Linked DNA regions of Buchnera aphidicola (Macrosiphoniella sanborni). The protein of the gene in region 1 interacts with the protein of each later gene in a pairwise test. Links are inferred from orthologs where the notes say so. Each region holds a gene or a part of one and is shown on either strand. Other genes may lie near its edges.

Region 1 (11,050 bases):
ATTCCGCTACATCTGAAAGTTTACGATCAGCAACACATGATGTTTTATCAGGTTTAACAGCTCGTGAAGCTAAGGTACTACGTATGCGTTTTGGAATTGATATGAATACTGATCATACGTTAGAAGAAGTCGGAAAACAATTTGATGTGACTAGAGAAAGAATACGACAAATAGAAGCTAAGGCTTTAAGAAAACTACGTCATCCAAGCAGATCAGAGGTATTACGTAGTTTTTTAGATGAGTAAATATTAAAAAAATCAAGAATAAAATAAAACTTCTGTACTAATATTAGTATTTCTATAAAAGTATTGTTAAATAAAACAGAAGTTTTTATTTTATATAAAAAAAATAACTAAATTCCATCGCCATTTTGAAAACTATTCAAATAAGATATATTACTTCTTTTTTCTTCAGAATAATGTGTTTTATTATCTAAATGATTAATAATTTTAGCCTCTTTGCCAACAACTGTAACATATGCAGGAACATTTTTTAAAACTATTGCACCAGCACCTATTTTTGCTTTTAAACCGATCTCAATATTACCTAAAACTTTTGCTCCTGTACCAATAATAACTCCTTTTCGAATAGTAGGGTGTCTATTTTTTCCTAAATTTTTACCCGTACCACCTAAAGTAACTGAATGAAAAATTGAAACATCATCTTCTATATGTACACCTTCACCAATAACAATCCCATTAGCATGATCCAGAATTACACCAGACCCAATCCGAGAAGCTGGATGAATATCCACTGAAAATTCAGAAGATATTCTACTTTGTAAATATTGAGATAATGATTTTTTGTCTACATTCCAAAGATAATGACTAATTCTATAAGTTTCTAAAGCATGAAAACCTTTAAAATAAAGAAAAGGAGTTAAATAATCATTTACTGCTGGATCTCTGTCTATAATAGCTTCAATATCTCGTACTATACATTTTAAAAGAACATGATTATTTAAATATATATTTTTAAACATGTTGAACATCTTTTCTGTAGGAAAAATAGATGTAGATAATTTATTAGATAATATATAACTTAAAGCATTACACAAACTATTATGTTGTAGTATAGTTTTTTTAAAAAAATCTGATAATATTGGTTCTTTTTTTATTAATAAATCAGTTTTATAAAGTATTATTTTCCATATTTTGGATATCTTTTCAAGATACATTATTTTCGCCTTATGTAATTCATATTATAAAAAATTTTAAAAATATTTTTATATTATTTATAAAATATGTATGACTATATATAATTAATTAATAATTATTATTTATATTTTTTTTGATTTCATATAATTATCATATAAAGCATCAAAATTAATAGGTGCTAGATGCATTTGAGGAAAACTACCATGTGATATTAAATTTGAAATACATGTACGAGCATAAGGAAATAAAATATTTGGACAATAAGAATGCAAACAATGCTTTAATTTTTTTTCACATATGTTCGTAATTAAAAAAATACCAGCTTGATCTAAATCACATAAAAATACTAATGTCTCTTTAATTTTTACTATTATTTTTATTTTTAAAACTATTTCAAAAATGTCTTTTTCTATTTCTTGTACACTATGATCTATATTAAAATTAACATTTGGTTTCCATTTTAAATGAAAAATATGTGGTGTATTAGGAGCTTCAAAAGAAGCATCTTTTATATAAATACGTTGAATTGCAAAAAATTCTTTTTTACTTTTTTCATCTGACATAATATATCCAAAAAAAAATTAATTTATAAGAAATAATATTTATTTTTATTTTTAAAAAAAATTTAGTATAATAATTACTTATTATGAATCTCTTTAAAAATTATTTAACAACTAATGGTAGATGATTTAAATTCCAATCATCTAAACCATTTTTTAAAATATAAACATTCTTAAATCCATTTTTTAAAAATATTTTAATACACTGATTATATTCGTATGTATTTTTTAAAATAAGAATTATAGAAAACATTTTATATTTTCGTATTTCATTAATATCATCTAAAAAAATATTTTCTAATGGAATATTAATAGAATTAAGAATATGTCCTGTTTGAAAAATTTCAGCAGTACGTGTGTCAATAATAATTGCTTTATCTTGATTAATTAATTTTATTGCTTGAATATTATTAATGATATTAGATGTTAAAAACATATTTTTAATAGAAAAAAAAATTAATATCATTAAACAAAAAAACCATATACTTATTAATATAATATGTTCACTAGCAAAAAAAAATAAATCTTTCATAAATTATATTTCCTAATATTTTATGTTTGATCAATTTATTAACTGAGCATTTAAAAAATTTAAATGCTAGTTAATTAATATAAATAAAATAGTATTTTAATAGAAATAAAAATATATTAAAAAATATTTAATCTTTTTTTTGCTTTTCTTATTTCTTCATGAACTTGATGTGGTGCTACACCACCTTTTGATATTCTTTTTTTAAGACAAGATTCTAAAGTAATATGTTTATATATATCATTGTCAATAAGAGTACTATAAATATGAAATGTAGATAATTTTAACGAATGTAAAGGTTTTTTTTGATGAATTGCATGTAGTACTATTTGACCAGATATTTTATGAGCTTCACGAAAAGTTAATCCTTTTTTTACTAAATAATCTGCAATTTCTGTTGCATTAGAATATCCTTCTTCTGCAGCTCGACGACATATATCACTATTTATTTTAATATTTTTTAAAACTAATGTTGCCATACATAAACAATCATTCCATGTTTTAATTGTATCAAATAGACCTTCTTTATCTTCTTGCATATCTTTATTATAAGATAATGGTAAAGATTTTAATACAACTAAAATAGAAATTAAAGAACCATAAACACGGCCACATTTAGAACGTATCAATTCTAATGCATCTGGATTTTTTTTTTGAGGCATTAAAGATGAACCAGATGTAATTGAATCAGATAATTCAATAAAACTAGCTTCACCTGAATTAAAAAAAATGACATCTTCAGAAAACCTAGATAAATGCATCATGCTAATAGAAGCAGAGGACAATAGTTCTACTACATAGTCACGATCAGATACACTATCTAATGCATTATTTGTTGATCTATTAAATCCCATAGATAAAGCTAATTCTTCACGATCTATCGCCCATGCAGTTCCAGCAAGAGCACCAGAACCGAGAGGACTTATATTTAATCGTTTAAGAGCATCTTTTAAGCGACTAACATCTCGTCTGAACATTTCTATATAAGCTAAACACCAATAAGAAAAAGTAATAGGCTGAGCTCTTTGTAAATGTGTATATCCTGGCATAATAACAGATTCATTAGTTTCAGAAAGACAAATAAAACTTTTTTGTAATTCTATTAAATTATCTAACAAAATATAAATTTTTTTTCTACACCACAACTTTAAATCAGTAGTAATTTGATCATTTCGACTACGACCAGTATGCAATTTTTTACCTAATTCTCCAATCTTATCAATTAGTTTTTCTTCTGTCCAACTATGGATATCTTCACAATTACTGAAGAGAATATTGTTTTTTTTATCTTTTGTTTTAATCTCTTCTAATAACTCAAAAAGTGCTTGCTCAATTTTAATTTGCTCTTTTTTAGTAATAATATTACTCTTCATTAAAGTTTTAGACCAAGATATAGAAGCTGTTATATCTTCTTTTACTAAAATATAATCAAATGCTAAAGAAGTATTAAATTTTTTAAATAATTCATCAGATTCATTAATGAATCGTCCACCCCATAGTGCCATATATTGTCTCTATAAAAATTAAAAATAAAATAGCATATAATATTTAATAAAAATTTTTTAACAAAAAATTTATTTTTTTATAAATGATTTTAATTCATTTTGTGCACGTATTCTTGAAGATAGAGAAAAAAGACGAATAAAACCATCTGCATCAGATTGTTTATATACTTGATCTTTTCCAAATGTAGCATATTCTTCAGAATATAATGAATTAGGAGATTTTTTTTGTACAGCTATTACATTACCTTTATATAATTTTAATATAACTTCTCCTGTTATTTTTTCTGCCAATGAGTCAGCTGCCGCTTGTAAAGATTTACGTATTGGAGAAAACCAACGTCCATCATAAACTACAGAAGACATTTCTAGAGCAATTTTTTCTCTCCATTGAAAACTTTCACGATCTAATACTAATTGTTCAATCGCTTTTATAGCTGTCATCATAATTGTTCCTCCTGGTGTTTCATAACAGCCTCTAGATTTCATGCCAACTAATCTATTTTCAACAATATCGATTCTACCAATACCATGTTTAGAACCTAATTGATTTAGAACATGAACACATTGTAAAGGTTTTAAATTAATATTATTCACTGATACTACACAACCAGACTTTAATAATAATGAAACATATTCAGCTTGATTTGGCGCCTCTTCAGGATCGCATGTCCAACTCCAACAATCTTTATTAGATATATTCCAAGGATTTTCAAGTAATCCTCCTTCTGTGGAAATATGCCAAGCATTTTCATCTTTACTATAAATTTTTTCTACTGTTGCAGTAGTTGGAATATTTTTTTTATATAAATATTGTAATAATTCTTCTCTAGAATTAAGATTCCATTTTCTCCACGGAGCAATAATATTCAAATGTGGAGCAAGAGCTGAATAAGCTATTTCAAAACGAACTTGATCATTTCCTTTTCCAGTAGCGCCATGACATAATGAATCTGCTTTAATATTTAATGCTAATTCAACTTGTTTTTTTGCAATAATAGGTCGAGCTAATGCTGTTCCCAATAAATAATTGCCTTCATATAAAGCACCAGTTTTTAAAATAGGATAAACATAATCTTCTATAAATTCTTCTTTTAAATCAACAATATAACAACTAGATGCACCTGAATCTATTGCTTTTTTATTAATTCCATCTAAATCTTTTTTAGATTGTCCTATATCAGCTACAAAAGCAATTACTTCAAAATTATAATTTTCTTTAAGCCAAGGGATAATTGCTGAAGTATCTAAACCTCCAGAATATGCTAAAACAACTTTTTTATTTATTTTTTGCATCATATTTATACTCATTTTTTATGATAAGTCGACAGAAACACTTAAATCGAATTGTTGATGATAGTATTAAATAATCATTTTAATATTGGAATGTCTTTAACTTACTGTATCTATCTAAGGAAGAATTTAAAATCTGAATATCTTGTAAAACTACATTAACTTGAATAATTATACTACTGATTATACTATCTGTAATAGTATCTGATTCAATTGATTATTTCTTGAATACTATTTAATATCTGTATTAATATCTATCTGTAACTCTTTTATTTTTCTATCTATTTTCTGTCTATTAGGTAAAAAAATTAAGTTTTTTTTTAAAGTAGTAACTAAATCTATTTCTAATTCTAAGAAATGAAAACGGATATGCATTAATACAATATCTTGAATAATTCGTATAGAACGAATGATCAGAAAAACATCTTTTTTTATACAGGATCTTGAATAATATAGGATGTTAAATAATATGCGATCTCTTCATCTTCAGTGATCTAAAAAAACTTGAATGTTTATCTAATCTTAGATTTTGACACAATTGCATATGATAGATATACTCTCACTAATATTTAATAAGATAATATTTAGTATTAATATTATATTTTATTAGCAATAGTAAGTAGATTTTTGTTAACAGTACTATAACAATATTAGATATACATTTATAATTATTACAATGTAGAAAATATTTTTTTGTATCAGTAGCGCGTTAAATTTTAAGATTACTAAATAATTTTTTTTATCAATCATTTATATATAATTTTTTAATATTTTTTACAATTAAATGATGCTTTATTTAAAAAAGAATATTATACTTGTTTACTAACAGAAACTTATCTAATTTAATTAAAATATTTGTCATACAATACCTCACTATAAATGACGTTTTGTATTCAAATAATATAAAATAAATATCATAGTATTAAGTAGAAATATTTTTAATTAATAATTTTAATCCATAACAACAGTATTTTTCATAAATTTTATATTATATTATCCTTTATATAATATTATCTTTTATTAATAAGCTTTTATTAGCTTTATAATAATAATAACTAATAATAACTACCTATGAATAATAATTATAACACAAAAAAAAAATCTAAATTATACACTCAAAATAATTAAACTTGCTAAATATTTTATTCTTTCAAAAGCAGAATAATAAATAAGATTTAAAAACATGTTTTGTAGAACACTATTAGTATTAAATACTATTATTTAATATTAATTAAATTAGTAATTAAATACTATTCATAATTAATTTTTTTATTCGTTTTTCTTTATAAATTTCTATATAATATTTTTGAATATTTCTTGGTATCAAATTTTATATTAATGAATAAAATGAAAATACAATTTTTTAGTTTAAATTATGCATTTAAAATCTATTATTTTTTAAATTATTTATAAATTTTTTAAAAAAATTATTTTTCTTTATAATTTTAGAAAATTAATATTTTTCATATTCAATCTTATAAAACCTGATAAAATTTACTCATGCTCAACCAAACATCTACTCACTATTTTAAAATGTAGTTTTTGAATAAAATTTTAAATACTATTAAGATAATCCTGATTTTTTTATAAAATTATCTTATTTAACAAAAATAATATGATATTCTTATTATTAAAAAAAAAAAAATAAATACACCTCAATCTAAAGATTTTAAAAATCCATAACTATCAAATCTAGTATAATCGTATGTAGAATATACTTATCTTTTTTAAATTAATATAATGTATAATTTATATAAATCTTGTTTCTAAAAAAATATAAATTTTCACAACAAAATGATTTATTTGAATATGTTCATATATATATGAAATAATTATATTTTAGATAAATGTTTATAGAAAAAATCATAAAAATTTGTTTATTAAAAACATGACAAACCACATGATAAACCAAGAATATGACAGACAGAATAACTTATATCTGATTGATTTAAAGTATAAAAATGAAAATTTTTTACTCCTTCAGAAGACAATTTCTGTATCATATCTATTGCTATAGTACAACCTATAACTTTTTGTGTAAATCGATCGTTATCATCTAAACCAGAAAATATTTCAAACATCCATTTAGGTATTTGAACATTAGTCATACTTAAAAAACGTTTTAACTGTTTAAAATCACTAATTGGCAAAATACCAGGAATAATTTCTGCTGTAATTCCATATTTAATACAATTTTCACGAAAATATAAATAATGATCTACATTAAAAAAAAATTGAGTAATAGCTCTATTTGCACCTGCATCAATTTTCTTTTTTAAATTTATCATATCTAATTTAATATTCTTTGACTCTGGATGTAATTCAGGATAAGCAGCTACAGAAATATCAAAATTAGCTATTCTTTTTAATAATCTAACTAAATCTACAGCATACATAGTATGTTTATAATTTTTTTCTTTTGTATCCCCTCTAAGTGCGATAATGTTTTTAATTCCATTATTCCAATAATGTTTTGCTATTTCTTTTAATTTACTAGGTGTAGAATTAATACATGTTAAATGAGCTGCTGTAATAATTCCTGTTTTTTTATTTATTTGTTTTACAATATCATATGTTTTTTTACGTTCACCACTATTTGCTCCATAAGTAACAGAAAAAAATTTTGGTTTTAATATAGAAAGTTTATCAATAGTCAACCATAACTTTGTTTCTAAAGAAGTATTTTTAGGCGGAAAAAATTCAAAAGAACAATGTATACTATTGTTTATATTTTTAATTTTTTGTTTTATTATGTCCTGATGATATTGAAAAAATTCATTCATTTTTACACTCCATAGATTTTTATAATAATTATTTAATATTAATGAAAATAAGTAAAAGATATCTATATTTATTTAATATATTACTATTCTAGTATACTATGTACAAAAAAAAATGTTTTTATAATCAATCATTAAAAAATCTCAATACTTTTGCAATAGATGTTAAAGCAAAACAAATCGTTTTCGTAAAAACAATTAATAATCTAATAAAAATATCAAAAAAATGTAAATTATATAATATTCCTTATATAATTTTAGGAGAAGCAAGTAACATATTATTTTTAAAAAATTATATAGGAGTCGTGATTTTTAATCGTATTAAAGGAATTCAAATAACAGAACAAAAAAACTCTTGGTTAATTCATGTTTTTTCAGGAGAAAAATGGCATAATTTAGTAAAATTAACTTTAAATTTAGGTATTTTTGGATTAGAAAATTTAGCATTAATTCCTGGTCGTATAGGATCTGCAGCTATTCAAAATATTGGCGCATACGGTTTAGAATTTAAAGATATCTGTGAATATGTTGAAATATTATCTTTAAAAAACTATAAAACCATCAAAATACAGAAAAAATTTTGTCAATTTTCTTATCGAAATAGTATTTTTAAATCTAAATATAATCATAAGTATGCTGTAATTAAAGTGGGAATAAAAATATCAAAAAATTGGAAACCAATAATATTTTCTTCACTAAATAATTATATTAAAAAAAAAAACATAACTGCATATCAAATTTTTAATATAATATGTCAAATACGCAAAAATAAATTACCAGATCCCAAAAAAACTGGTAATGCTGGTAGTTTCTTTAAAAATCCTATTGTTACCAAAAAAAAATCACAACAACTTCTCTCTTTATACAAAAATATACCGAACTGTCCTCAAAAAAATGGTTTAGTAAAAATTTCTGCTGGTTGGTTAATTGAAAATTATCAATTTCATAATATTCAAATTGGAGATGCGAGTATTTATCAAAAACAAAAACTTATATTAATTAATAAAAAAAATGCTACTTCTCAAGATATTATAACATTAGCAAGAATTATACATTCATGTATTTTAAAAAAATTTCATATATCTTTAGAACCAGAAATAGATTTTATCGGATCTTTCGGAAAAATATATTCATCAAAATTTTTCAATTTAAAAACATAATATTTTATATAACATAACTATTTAAGATAAAAAAACTTGCAATAAAAATGAAAAATTATATAATATAATTTACTAAAAAAGATAATTCTTTTAAATCTACTTTAAAATCTAAAAAAAAAGCCGGCTTAGCTCAGCAGGCAGAGCAACTGACTTGTAATCAGTAGGTCACCAGTTCAATTCCGGTAGCCGGCAAAATTATAATAAAACATTATTTTTTTAGGTGGGATTCCCGAGTGGCTAAAGGGAGCAGACTGTAAATCTGCCGTCATAGACTTCGAAGGTTCGAATCCTTCTCCCACCATAAAATTATTAAAAATTAAAAATGCGGATATCGTATAATGGCTATTACCTCAGCCTTCCAAGCTGATGATGCGGGTTCAATTCCCGCTATCCGCTAATATAAATCAATACAATAAGACGAAATAAAAAGTACAATTGCTGATATGGCTCAGTAGGTAGAGCACACCCTTGGTAAGGGTGAGGTCCCCAGTTCAATTCTGGGTATCAGCATGATAAAACTATTTGATATCGTTTTAGTTAATTAAAAATTATTTTCAAATCATTTATCATAAATCTCACCTAATACTTTATTTTGCAATATTCTCAATTTACTTCATGATCAATCAACCTATTTTTATTTAAAAAATAGTTTATTTTTTTAAGTATATAATCTTTAAAAATAAATATTTACTATATTAAAATATTTTTTGTACTATTCTTTGAGAGTTTTAAGGAGTGTGTATGAATAAAAATAACTATAAGCAAAATAAATCTAAAATATTAGAAAAAATAAGATGGTTATCTATATTATTTTTTTTTATTTTATCGTTTTTGATAAAATACTATTTTTATGACATAAAATTATTTATTCGTATATTTATTATATCTTTTTTAATATTCTGTGCAATAGGAACTTTTCTATATACAAAAACAGGAAAATATATACTATCATCTATAATTATGTCAAAACAAGAGATGAATAAAATAATATGGCCTGGATATAAAGAAACTTTATATACTACTTTAATTATAATTTCTGTAACTGTTCTAATATCTCTTCTATTATGGTTTATAGATAGTATAATATTCCATGTCATAGCATTTATTATTAGTATAAGGTTCTAAATATGTATAAAAAAAAAAATAAAAAGTGGTATGTATTACAAGCTTTTTCTGGATTTGAAAGTCGTGTCGCACAATCAATAAGAGAACATGTCAAACTCAACGATATGAATAATTTATTTGGAGATGTGATGGTTCCATCTCAAGAAGTAGTTGAAATTCGCGGTGGACAACGCAGAAAAAGCGAATATAAGTTCTTCCCAGGATATGTGTTAATTCAAATGATTATGACAGATTCCACTTGGCATTTAATTAGAAATATTCCTAAAGTCTTAGGATTTATTGGAGGAAAATCGGATAAGCCGTCTCCTATCAGTGATAAAGAAGTAGAAATTATTATTAATAGACTGCGTCAAATTGGTGATAAACCAAGACCTAAAACTTTATTTGAACCAGGAGAAATGATTCGCGTAAATGATGGTCCATTTTCAGATTTTAATGGTGTAGTAGAAGAAGTGGACTATGAAAAAAGTAGACTAAAAGTATCTGTTTCTATTTTTGGAAGATCTACTCCTGTAGAACTTGATTTTAGACAAGTAGAAAAACATTAAAAAAATTTTAAAAAGAGAAAAATATGGCAAAAAAAATACAATCATACATTAAACTGCAAGTTTCAGCTGGTACCGCTAATCCTAGTCCCCCTATTGGACCTGCTTTAGGACAAAAAGGTATAAATATTATGGAATTTTGCAAATTATTTAATAAACAAACAGAAAATATGGAAAAAGGACTTCCAATACCTGTAATTATCACAGTATATTCTGATCGTTCATTTACATTTATTATTAAAACTCCTCCTGCTTCTATTTTATTAAAAAAATTATCTGGCATTAAAACAGGATCCAGTAAAAATAAATCTGAAAAAGTAGGAAAAATTAATCTATCACAAATTAGAGAAATAGCAGAAATAAAAAAAAATGATATGAGCGGGGCTAATATCGAAAGCA
Region 2 (5,759 bases), 150 kb from region 1 along the record:
AAAATTTTTAGTAGAATTTATGATGTTGTTATTTTAAAGATAAAAAATTAGAAAACTTAAAATTACATATGTACTTTATGATATAATATAAAAATAATTATTTAAAAATCAAAAATTACTTTTTATTTTATTTTTAATAATAGTTAAGTTATATAATTATATTTTACAAAAATATAATTTTTTTACTAATTTAAAATAAAAATGATTACAGATATATTATTTTACAATCTTCCATGACAATGCTTATATTTTTTACCTGAACCACAAATACATATTGCATTTCGACTAATTTTTATATTATCTAAAAAATCTTTAAAATATTTACTTGGATAAAGATATTTTTTTGCATGAAATAAATCAATTTTACTCAAAAATAATACTACTTCATTTTTTAATAATTCTAACATGTTCGAAAACATATTAAAAGATTCTCTTTTATATTCCTGTTTAGGATCTTTTTGTGCATAACCTCTTAAATGAATGCCTTGTCTTAAATATTCTATTGCTGATAAATGTTCTTTCCAAAGCGTATCTAATGTTTGTAACATAATAGTTTTTTCTATGATACGCATATTATTTAAACCAATGATTGTTTCTTTTTTTTCATATTGTTTTTGTGCAATATCAATTATTTTTATCACCAACTCTATATCATTTAAATTAGGTTGTATATTCAACCACTCTAAAATATTTATTTTTAAATGAAAATTAGTGTTTAATATATTTTCTAATTCAATAATCTTCCATTTTTCTTTAGAAGTATTATTTGGTATATATACAGAAATATTTTTTTTTAAAACATCTTCAAAAATATCATGTATCATAATTTTTATATCTTTACTATCAATTAATTTATTACGTTGAGCGTAAATAACACGACGTTGTTGATTAATGACATCATCATATTCTAATAATTGTTTTCTAATATCAAAATTACGATTTTCTACTTTTTTTTGTGCATTTTCTATAGCTTTAGTTATCCATGGATGTTCAATAGATTCATTAAAAGATAATCCTAATTTTTTCATCATATTTATAATTTTATCAGATGCAAAAATGCGCATTAATGGATCTTCCATAGAAAGATAAAAACGAGACGAACCACTATCTCCTTGACGACCAGACCGACCTCTTAACTGATTATCAATACGCCGTGATTCATGACGTTCTGTGCCAATGATATGTAATCCCCCAATAGAAATAACAAAATCATGTTCTCTCTGCCATTTTCTTTTAATATTTTCAAGCTCTTGTAGTGAAAGTTTTTTATTTTTATTTAATTGCACCTCTAAATTACCACCAAGAACTATATCTGTACCTCGACCAGCCATATTAGTAGCAATAGTAATAGAATTAGATTTTCCTGCTTGTGCTATAATCTCTGCTTCTTTAGCATGAAATTTAGCATTTAAAACATTATGATGAATATTTAATTTTAATAATTCCCTAGAGATAATTTCTGATTTTTCAATAGAAACTGTACCTACTAATACAGGTTGTTTTAAAGAAAAGCATCTTTTTATATCTTTAATAATAGCATTATTTTTTTCTTTTTCAGTAATAAATACTAAATCAGGTAAATCTTTTCGTATCATTTTTTTATTTGTAGGTATTACAATTGTATCAAGATTATAAATAGTATTGAATTCAAAAGATTCAGTTTCAGCTGTTCCTGTCATACCTGCTATTTTCTTATATAAACGAAAATAATTTTGGAATGTTATTGATGCTAAAGTTTGATTTTCATTTTTAATAGGCACATTTTCTTTAGCTTCTATTGCTTGATGTAATCCATCTGACCATCTCCGTCCAGGAACAGCACGACCAGTATGTTCATCTACGATGATTACATTATTATCTTTTACAAGATAATCAACATTACGCATAAATAATTTGTGAGCACGTAGTGCAGCTAAAACATGATGCATTAATATAATATTATTAGATGAATATAATGATTCTCCTATTTTCATTAATTTTTTATCAAATAAAAAATTTTCAACTGTAATTAATCCTCGTTCTGTTAAATGTACTTGTTTTGATTTCTCATCAACAACAAAATGACCTATCCCATGAAACATATCTGAATCTTCTTTTGTTTGAGCAATTAGATGAGGAACAATTGTATTAATTTCCTGATATAGCTCAGAACTATCTTCTGCAGGTCCCGAAATAATTAAAGGTGTTCTAGCTTCATCTATTAAAATAGAATCAACTTCATCTACTAATGCATAATTTAATTCTCTTTGTACTCTTTCTTCAGGAAAGAAAACCATATTATCACGCAAATAATCAAATCCATATTCATTGTTAGTACCATATGTAATATCAGATAAATAAGCATCTCTTTTTAAACTAGCAGACATATCTGATAGATTTAAACCTACTTTCAAACCAAGAAATTTAAATAAAGGAGTATTTTGTTCGGCATCTCTACGAGCTAAATAATCATTCATAGTTACTATGTGTACACCTTTTCCAGTTAATGCATTTAAATAAGCTGGTAGTGTAGAAGTTAAGGTTTTTCCTTCACCTGTTCGCATTTCCGCAACACATTGTTTATTTAAAACAATACCTCCTAATATTTGTACATCAAAATGTCTCATATTAAAAACGCGTTTACTTGCCTCTCGAACTGTAGCAAAAGCTTCAGGTAATATATTATCTAAAGTTTCTCCTTTTTTTAATCTTAATCGTAATATATCTGTTTGTAATTGTAATTTTTTATCTGATAATTTTTCAAAATCTTTTTCTAATTGATTAATAGAATATACTATTTTTTTAAATTTTTTTAGTATACGATTATTGCGATTGCTAAATATTTTATTGAAAAATTTAATTAACATACTATAAATTCTCATATTTAAATTTTTTAAATTTATAATAAAGATATTCTTTATTTTATTCATTTATTATGTGTTATAATAAATATATATATATAATTTAATATCTAAAAAAATATAAGATTATAATCTTAAAAAGATATTTTTTAAAATAAACTTTTAAACCAAGATAAAATATTTTTTTTCTTATCTATTGAATAATATTCTAATTCTGTATCAGCATCACAAATTTTTTTATTTTTTAAATTCCATATTGGTATTATTCGATGATGTTGATGATCTTTTTTACAAAATAATCTTCCTAATGTATCAACATAAAACATATTAATGTTTTTTGGCGGTATTAATACTAATGGTTTTGGTTTTTTATATTGTAAATATCTTTCATAAATTTTCATTGCTCCAGAAGCACTATATAATTTAGTTGTTTCATTATTATCTCTTCCTATCCATGTAATAACTACTTGTTTGCCATCAATTCCTACAAACCAATTATCAATCAAATTATTTGTAGTTCCAGTTTTTCCCGCTAAAGAAAATTCTTTAAAATTTTTTCCTAACGATTTCGCTGTACCATTATTTACTACTTGTTGCATAGCATATAATGTTAAATAAGAAGCTTCAGCAGATTCTACATGTTCTAATTGGGGCAAAGTTTGATAAAATACTTGACCATTATCTGATATAACTGATCTCAATGAAGATAATGACGATTTATCACCACTATTTGCAATAACCTGAAATACTTGAGCTATTTCAATAGGTGTTAAATTAATAGCTCCTAAAGATATTGATGGAAAAAGAGAAATATGATTTTTAGATATACCTAATTTTAACCAATGATCAACTAACTTTTCGAAACCTATATCTACACTCAGATTAACCGTAGGAATATTAATTGAATGAATTAATGCATCTAATAACATAACTTTTCCACTAAAATAAAAATTATTATTTTTTGGAATCCAATATTCTCCATTATCTAATTTAATTGCAATTGGACGATCAGAAATCCAAGTATTTAAATGGTATTTATTAGGTTGTGACAAAGCAGTTAAATAAGTTATTGGTTTAGACAATGAACCAATTGAACGACGAGCATTTAATACTCGGTTATAACCATGAAACTTTGGTGTAGCACTTCCAACGAGTGCTTGCACTTCACCTGTAAATTTATCTATAACTATCATCGCTGTTTCTAAATCTTTTAATTGTTTTTTTTTCTTTAATATAGGCACACCAATTTCAACAGCCTTTTCTAATGCATTTTGTGAAATAGAATCAAAAGTTGTAAAAATTTTTATACCTGAAAAATGCTCAATTGGATATTTTATTTTTTTTTTAAATTCTTCAGATACTAATTGTATAAAAGCAGGATGAGGTGAAAAAATATTACCTTTAGGTTGAATATTTAAAGATTTTTTAGATAAATCTTGATAATTTTTTTTTGTGATATACTCTTGATTATATAATGATAATAAAACTAAATTTCTTCTTTTTAAAGCAGAAATAGGATGATTCCAAGGATTATATAAAGATGGTCCTTTTACCATTCCGACTAATAATGAATATTGATCTAAAGTTAATTCATTTATTGGACATCCAAAATAATAAATACTTGCTAATGGAAATCCTCGAATTTGTTCATCACCATCTTGACCTAAATACACTTCATTACAATATAATTCTAAAATACGATCTTTGGTATAAAAACAATCTAAAATTAATGCCATATATATTTCATTAATTTTTCTTAAAACTGAACGTGTATTTGTTAAAAACAAGTTTTTTACTAATTGCTGAGTAAGCGTACTTCCACCTTGAATCGCACGACCAGCTGTTATATTAGCTAAACAAGCTCTTATTATAGAAGATATATGAATACCATCATGTTCATAAAAATGTTTATCCTCAACAGATAAAAGTGTTTTAACTAACATTTTTGGAAATTTATCACGAGAAACAAAAATACGTTTTTCTCCTTGAGGAGATGATAATATAGAAATCAATTTAGGTTCTAAACGAAAAAAACTAAAATGGCGATCATTTTCAAGATTTTTAATCTCTTTGAGAAGATTATTCTCAAATAATAATTGTGTATAAAATTCTCCTTCTTTTATATCAGGAAAATCAAAAGAACGTCTTATAAATTCTATGACATTATTTTTTACACTATATTCTCCCGGTAACATTACACAATCTACTTTTCTATACATAGTATCTTTTAAAATATTTAATATTTCTGTTTGAGAATATGCATTATTACCTGGTTCTAAATTTACTATACGACCGTATATTGAATTTGAGAAATTCCATATTTTTCCATTAATTAATTGATTGATTTTAACATATAAATAAAATCCATAAAAAAGAATTAATAATAAAACAGAAAAAAATACTTTTATGAATATTTTTTTTTTTTAATATTATGCATTAACAGTTCCTTTATATATGATTTTTAATACTTGTATTTAATTTAATACTTTTGTCTAAAAAACATAAAATAAATATTTAATTTGTATTTTTTATATTAAAAAAATAATATAGCAGTATGCTTTGGTCTTGGTATATTAAAATGTAAAGGATACTCTATAGATGATAAATATAAACCTCGAGCTGGAGCAGTTGCAGCAGCATAATTTCTATTTTGTTTTGTTAACAATTCTTGAATCCAAAATTCTTTTTTTTTATTAGCTCCAACTTCTATTAGCGAACCAACAATATTTCTTACCATATGATATAAAAAAGAATTCGCTTTAATATCAATAATTATAAAATTATTAGAACGAAAAATATTCAATTTTATAATTTTTCTCCAAGAAGAAAAAGATTGACAACCTATTGATCTAAAAGATGTAAAATCATGTTCTCCTAATAAACATTGAGCTTCAGAAAACATTTTTTTTTCATTTAATT

What was found.
Region 2: the proteins of secB (region 1) and secA interact in binary tests that used the Escherichia coli proteins (3 or more experiments, as listed by UniProt). The link is inferred for Buchnera aphidicola (Macrosiphoniella sanborni) from one-to-one orthologs.

Annotation. Positions count from the first base shown.
Region 1 is NZ_CP034864.1:46,246-57,295, reverse strand. What follows is about bases 1-2,901. They hold secB (protein-export chaperone SecB), read right to left. Parts: upstream 1,721-2,901; coding sequence 1,280-1,720; downstream 1-1,279. Other genes in these bases: argH (argininosuccinate lyase), read right to left, coding at 2,366-2,901; D9V74_RS00240 (rhodanese-like domain-containing protein), read right to left, coding at 1,821-2,249; cysE (serine O-acetyltransferase), read right to left, coding at 353-1,177; rpoD (RNA polymerase sigma factor RpoD), read left to right, coding at 1-245. Outside these bases: more of argH, read right to left, coding at 2,902-3,751; D9V74_RS00230 (argininosuccinate synthase), read right to left, coding at 3,821-5,047; D9V74_RS02955 (hypothetical protein), read right to left, coding at 5,273-5,416; metF (methylenetetrahydrofolate reductase), read right to left, coding at 6,922-7,824; murB (UDP-N-acetylmuramate dehydrogenase), read left to right, coding at 7,923-8,981; preprotein translocase subunit SecE, read left to right, coding at 9,723-10,106; transcription termination/antitermination protein NusG, read left to right, coding at 10,109-10,654; rplK (50S ribosomal protein L11), read left to right, coding at 10,678-11,050. UniProt on the Escherichia coli protein: One of the proteins required for the normal export of some preproteins out of the cell cytoplasm. It is a molecular chaperone that binds to a subset of precursor proteins, maintaining them in a translocation-competent state.
Region 2 is NZ_CP034864.1:206,749-212,507, reverse strand. The notes cover bases 22-3,176. They hold secA (preprotein translocase subunit SecA), read right to left. Parts: upstream 2,847-3,176; coding sequence 222-2,846; downstream 22-221. Other genes in these bases: mrcB (penicillin-binding protein 1B), read right to left, coding at 2,990-3,176. Also shown: more of mrcB, read right to left, coding at 3,177-5,248; tRNA pseudouridine(38-40) synthase TruA, read right to left, coding at 5,374-5,759. UniProt on the Escherichia coli protein: Required for protein export, interacts with the SecYEG preprotein conducting channel.